Flocculibacter collagenilyticus: one gene and its partner. The protein of the gene in region 1 binds, or shares a complex with, the protein of each later gene. Links are inferred from orthologs where the notes say so. Each region holds a gene or a part of one and is shown in the gene's direction. Other genes may lie near its edges. The genes, in order: nusB and rpsJ.

Region 1 (3,033 bases):
CAGTGTAAATTGCCAACCGAGTTTGGTGATTTTGATTTAACAACGTTTAAAGACACCATTGATGGCCAAGTACATTTCGCATTGTCAAAAGGTGAAATAGAGCCTGAAAATGCGACCTTAGTGCGTGTACATTTACTAAATACATTCAGTGACTTATTATTATCAGACCGTTCAGTCAATCGTAGTTTCACACTGCAAAATGCCATGCAGCGTATTCAGAAAGATGACGGTGTGCTTGTGTTACTTGCAGAGCACGACACTACTGAAGATATTATTGCACGGGTTAAAGCGTTTGAAGCAGAAGATCAGGGCGTGGCTCAACCTCGCGCTAAGTGGTCTGGAACGTCAAGAAACGTAGGTGTTGGTTCGCAAATTTTGGCTCAACTTGGCGTTAAAAAAATGCGTTTGTTAAGTAGTCCTAAAAAATACCATGCGCTTTCAGGGTTTGGTTTAGAGTTAGTTGAATACGTTTCTGAATAAAAGAGTAGTGATGGTGATAGGCGTTATGTTAAAATGTGCGCCTTTTTGTAAGTCCGTTAAATACACCCGTATAATTAATAAGGTATCCAATGAAGGTAATTGAAGCAGGCATCAACGCTAAAGGTAAGAAATTCGCTATTGTTGTAGCACGTTTTAATAGTTTTATCGTAAATAGTTTGTTGGAAGGTGCAATTGACGAATTAAAGCGTATTGGTAGCGTTGCAGATGAAGATATTACTGTGATCCATGTACCGGGTGCTTACGAAATGCCAGTCGCAGCGCAGCGCGCGGCTAAATCAAATAAATATGATGGAATTATTGCGCTTGGTGCAGTAATTCGCGGTGGTACTCCGCATTTCGACTATGTTGCAGGTGAATGTAATAAAGGCTTAGCCCAAATCTCATTGCAATACGACATCCCAGTTACATTTGGTGTTTTAACTGTTGACTCAATTGAGCAAGCGATTGAACGCGCTGGCACAAAAATGGGTAATAAAGGTGCGGAAGCTGCATTAAGCGCACTTGAAATGGTAAATGTACTAGAACAAATTTAGTGGAGTAATGAATGAAACCTGCTGCTAGACGCAAAGCAAGATCATTGGCGGTTCAAGCCGTATATTCGTGGCAAGTTAGTGGTAATGCTATTGCTGATGTAGAGCATCAGTTATTACTTGAAACCGACACAAGTAAAGTAGATGTAGAGTATTTTAAAGATATTATTCGTGGTGTTTCTGTAAATGCCAATGAATTAGATGAATTTGTTAAGCCTCATTTAGATCGTCCATTTGACGATGTAGATCTTGTTGAAAAAGCGATTTTACGTGTGAGTGCGTATGAATTGAAATTTCGTCAAGATGTACCCTATAAAGTGGCCATTAATGAAGGTATTGAGTTAGCAAAATCGTTTGGCGCTGATGATAGCCACCGCTTTGTTAACGGTGTACTTGATAAAGCTGTTAGACGCATTAAGCGCTAAGTTAAAAATTATAGCCTGAATGAATAATTGTTATTAGTTCAATTATCAACAGGCTCGAAGGAGAGCCGACGTAAGTCGGCTTTTTTATGTATGAAAGAATTTGATGTAATTAGAACATATTTCACGAATCGTGGTGCGTCACGTAAAGACGTTGTTTTAAGAGCCGGAGATGATGCTGCTGTAGTCAAAGTAGCGGCAGGAAATCAGGTTGTTATTACGACAGATATGCTATGCGAAAATGTGCACTTTTTCTCTTCTACACCTGCTCGCGCAATTGGGCATCGTGCCGTTGCTGCAAATTTAAGTGATCTAGCAGCCATGGGCGCAACACCTGCTTGGATATCAATGGCGTTATCTATTCCTTCTGTTGACGAAGAATGGTTAAAAGAATTCTCAGACGGTGTTTTTGAAGTTGCAGAGTACTATAACGTTGAAGTGGTCGGCGGTGATACAACGCAAGGGCCACTAACGATAACCATTTGCGCAAAAGGATTAGTGCCAGATGATACGTATTTAACCCGTTGCGGAGCAAAGCCAGGCGACTGGATTTATGTCACGGGTAGTTTAGGCGATGCAGGGGTAGCGATTGAATCAATTAATGGCAAGGTAGAGATTGAGCCTAAGCACAAGAATTATTTGATGAACCGTTTTGAATACCCAACGCCTCGGGTTGCTGCAGGTGAAGCAATAAGAGGTATTGCCTCGTCTGCGATAGATGTATCTGATGGTATTACATCAGACCTGCAACATATACTAACGCGCTCTAAAGTAAGTGCTGAAATTGATGTAGAGAAGCTACCAATGTCTAAAGCATTACTAGAAACAGTTGGAGCTGAAGAAGCATTAAGATATGCTCTATCTTACGGAGATGATTACGAATTATTATTTACCGTTCCTGAAGATAAGAAAGGTGGTTTAGACATCAGCTTATCGCAATTTGGTTTAACCGCCACTTGCATAGGACAAATTAAAGGTGGCGATAGTAAACTACAGCTGACGCGTGGTGGCACCCCTTTTATTTTTAATCATTCTGGCTTTGAGCATTTTTCTCAGAAATAAGCAGGACTAATATGTCTAGAGACGCCATAAGAAATAAGTTTAACCTGTTCGATATTAATCACTTTTTAGCATTAGGCTTTGGCTCTGGCCTCTCTCGATTTGCACCAGGTACGGTGGGAACGATAGCTGCAATTCCACTTTTTTGGTTTGCAAGTGCACTTTCATTACAGTGGTATTTAGCAATAACCGCTGTAATGTGTGTTGTTGGTGTTTACATTTGTGGAAAATGTGCGTTTGACGTAGGTGTTCATGATCACCCCGCTATTGTGTGGGATGAGTTTGCAGGTTTCTTCGTAACGATGATTGCCGTACCAAGAGAGTGGCATTACATTTTAATTGGTTTTGCGTTATTCCGCTTTTTTGACATTATTAAGCCTTGGCCAATCGGCTTTTTAGATAGAAAAATGCGTGGCGGATTAGGGATCATGGTTGACGATATCCTTGCAGGTTTTTATGCCCTTGTTGTAATGCAAATAATTATTTACTACCAACTATAGTCAAAGTGCATGGGGGCCGTT
Region 2 (3,209 bases), 1.6 Mb from region 1 along the record:
AATAATCACACTCTTATCCATTTTATTAGTTTCAGGATGTGTCGTTCAAATCAATGCTGCCGACTATGGTGAATGGACTGAGTCACAACAAACGTTAAGTATTGATGCACAGTCATTTAAAGAGCTAGAAATAGAAGCGGGCTCGGGTGTACTTAATATTATCGGTGATACTAATACTAAACAGATACGTGTTGAGGCAACGGTCGGTAATTACGCCGAGTTAACGAGTGATTTTGAATTAACGTTGGAGGCCAAGGGCAGTAAAAAAGCTAAGTTAACCAGTAAATTTGATCGAGGACTTAGGTTTTTTAGCGGTAAAGCGCCTTATATTGACTTAACGGTGTTTGTTCCTGCAGATATCGCGCTAAAAGTAAACGATGGCTCTGGCCATATTACCATTAAGAATATTCATGATAATTTAGTGATAGATGATGGCTCGGGAGATATAGCTCTTCATAAAGTTGTAGGCAATATCAGTATTGATGATGGCTCAGGCAGTATTACTATGGAAGATATCACTGGTAACAGCACTATTAATGATGGCTCAGGTAGCATTGCTATGGAGCATATCACTGGTAACAGTTCTATAAATGATGGTTCGGGTAATATTACGTTGTTTAAACTTAATGGTAGTTTGCTGTTAAAAGATGGCTCAGGTCATATTGATGCAAAAGATATTGTTGGCAGTGTAAATATTGATGATGATTCAGGTAACCTGACGTTGAAAAACATCTTAGGTAACACTCAAATAGAAGATGGCTCAGGTGATAGTGATATTTTTGATGTTCGTGGCAATTTAAATATTAAAGATAATTCGGGCAATATTTATATCAAAGGAGTGAGTGGTGCAGTAACTATTGATGATGGTTCGGGCGGCATATCCGTTAATGACGCAGGCTCGTTGACAATCACTGAATCGGGCAGCGGCAGTTTAAAGATCAAAGACATTCATGGTCCGGTAAAAGTTGATGATTAACAGATTTATTGCTATCCCTGTAGCGGTACTTTCTTGCTTAGATAGTAATATATAGTTAATTTAAAAAAGTAGTTGCAATATTAATCAACTTACCTATAATACGCCGACCTGCTTAGTCTAGATTGTTAGATTAAACAGGTTCGAGGTTAACAAGATAAAATGCTCTTTATGTTAACCAGCTTTAATAATGTTAAAGCAATTTAGTACAGGAACTCCGATTTGGAGTTCATCGATATAAGAAAACACCCTCACTCAATTTCTAAAAATAGAAAATGTGGTCGAGAGGTGGTTTTTTATGCTCTTTCTAAAATGCTCTTTATATTTGAGGTTGAGAATGTCTAGTCAACGCATTCGTATTCGTTTAAAAGCTTTCGATCATCGTTTGATCGACCAGTCGACGCAGGAGATTGTTGAAACTGCTAAGCGTACTGGTGCTCAGGTTCGTGGTCCAATTCCACTACCTACACGTAAAGAACGCTTCACCGTTCTTATTTCTCCGCACGTTAACAAAGACGCGCGTGATCAGTATGAAATCCGTACCCACAAGCGTCTAATCGACATTGTTGAGCCAACAGAAAAAACTGTTGACGCACTAATGCGTTTGGATCTTGCGGCTGGTGTTGATGTTCAAATCAGCCTAGGTTAACCGAGAGATTATAGAGGTTTTTATAATGACTATAGGTCTAGTCGGTCGTAAAGTAGGAATGACTCGTATCTTCACTGAAGATGGCGTTTCAATTCCAGTAACCGTAGTTGAAGCAACTCCGAACCGCGTTGCTCAAGTTCGTTCAGAAGAAACTGACGGTTATCGTGCTGTTCAAGTAACTGCAGGCACTAAAAAAGCAAACCGCGTAAACAAAGCAACAGCTGGGCATTATGCTAAAGCTGGTGTTGAAGCTGGTCGCGGTCTTTGGGAATTCCGTTTAGCTAACGGTGAAGGTGAAGAATTAGCAGTAGGTAGTGAAATTACTGTTGAAGTTTTTGCTGAAACTAAGAAAGTAGACGTTGTAGGTACATCTAAAGGTAAAGGCTTCCAAGGCGGCGTTAAGCGTTGGAACTTTAGCATGCAAGATGCTACTCACGGTAACTCTCTTTCTCACCGTGCTCCTGGTTCAATTGGTCAAAACCAATCACCAGGTAAAGTTTTCAAAGGCAAAAAAATGGCAGGCCAAATGGGTAACGAGCGTGTAACGACTCAAAACCTTGAGCTTGTACGTGTTGACGCTGAGCGCAATCTGCTTCTTATTAAAGGTGCAGTACCAGGCGCAATCGGTGGCGACGTTATCGTTAAACCTGCGGTTAAAGCATAAGTCCGGGGGATAAGTGATGGAATTAGCATTAAAAGACGCTTCAGGCGCTCTTGAAGTTTCAGAAGCTACCTTTGGTCAAGAGTTTAATGAAGCGCTTGTACACCAGGTAGTTACAGCTTTTGCAGCTGGAGCTCGTCAGGGTTCTCGTGCTCAGAAGACTCGTTCTGAAGTTAGCGGTGGTGGTAAAAAACCATGGCGTCAAAAAGGTACTGGCCGTGCACGTGCTGGTACAATCCGTAGCCCAATTTGGCGCAGCGGTGGTGTGACTTTTGCAGCTAAGCCGCAAGATCACAGCCAAAAAGTTAACAAAAAAATGTATCGTGGTGCGATTAAAAGCATTATCTCTGAATTAGTTCGTCAAGAGCGTTTAATCGTTGTTGAAAAGTTTGCAGTTGAAGGACCTAAAACGAAAGAACTAGTTGCTAAGCTTAAAGAACTTGAGCTTAAAGATGTGTTAATCGTGACTGCTGAAGTTGATGAGAACTTGTTCTTGTCTGCTCGTAACTTATACAAAGTAGACGTTCGCGACGTAGCTGGTATTGATCCAGTAAGTCTAATCGGCTTCGATAAAGTATTAATGACTGCTGATGCAGTTAAACAACTTGAGGAGCAGCTAGCATGATCCGCGAAGAACGTTTACTAAAAGTTGTTTTAGCTCCACATATCTCTGAAAAAGCAACAAACTGCGCTGAAAATAACAACACTGTTGTATTTAAAGTAGCAACTGATGCGACTAAAGAAGAGATTAAAGGTGCTATCGAAAAGCTTTTCGAAGTAGAAGTTGAAGGTGTTCGCACTGTTAACGTTAAAGGTAAAACTAAGCGTACAGGTATGCGTTTTGGCCGTCGTAAAGACTGGAAAAAAGCATACGTAACTCTTAAAGAAGGCGCTGAGTTAGATCTTGTTGGCGGCGCAGAGTAAGG

The links.
Region 2: the proteins of nusB (region 1) and rpsJ are in contact, whole or in part, in a solved structure (PDB 3D3B), measured with the Escherichia coli proteins. The link is inferred for Flocculibacter collagenilyticus from one-to-one orthologs.

Annotation. Positions count from the first base shown.
Region 1 is NZ_CP059888.1:2,436,933-2,439,965, reverse strand. The notes cover bases 47-2,750. They hold nusB (transcription antitermination factor NusB), read left to right. Parts: upstream 47-1,045; coding sequence 1,046-1,456; downstream 1,457-2,750. Other genes in these bases: HUU81_RS10820 (phosphatidylglycerophosphatase A family protein), read left to right, coding at 2,527-2,750; thiL (thiamine-phosphate kinase), read left to right, coding at 1,547-2,515; ribH (6,7-dimethyl-8-ribityllumazine synthase), read left to right, coding at 570-1,034; ribBA (bifunctional 3,4-dihydroxy-2-butanone-4-phosphate synthase/GTP cyclohydrolase II), read left to right, coding at 47-480. Outside these bases: more of ribBA, read left to right, coding at 1-46; more of HUU81_RS10820, read left to right, coding at 2,751-3,012. UniProt on the Escherichia coli protein: Part of the processive rRNA transcription and antitermination complex (rrnTAC). The complex forms an RNA-chaperone ring around the RNA exit tunnel of RNA polymerase (RNAP).
Region 2 is NZ_CP059888.1:877,185-880,393, forward strand. Bases 87-2,966 are described here. They hold rpsJ (30S ribosomal protein S10), read left to right. Parts: upstream 87-1,310; coding sequence 1,311-1,622; downstream 1,623-2,966. Other genes in these bases: HUU81_RS03795 (DUF4097 family beta strand repeat-containing protein), read left to right, coding at 87-976; rplC (50S ribosomal protein L3), read left to right, coding at 1,648-2,286; rplD (50S ribosomal protein L4), read left to right, coding at 2,303-2,908; rplW (50S ribosomal protein L23), read left to right, coding at 2,905-2,966. In the rest of the region: more of HUU81_RS03795, read left to right, coding at 1-86; more of rplW, read left to right, coding at 2,967-3,207. UniProt on the Escherichia coli protein: Involved in the binding of tRNA to the ribosomes. Part of the processive rRNA transcription and antitermination complex (rrnTAC). The complex forms an RNA-chaperone ring around the RNA exit tunnel of RNA polymerase (RNAP).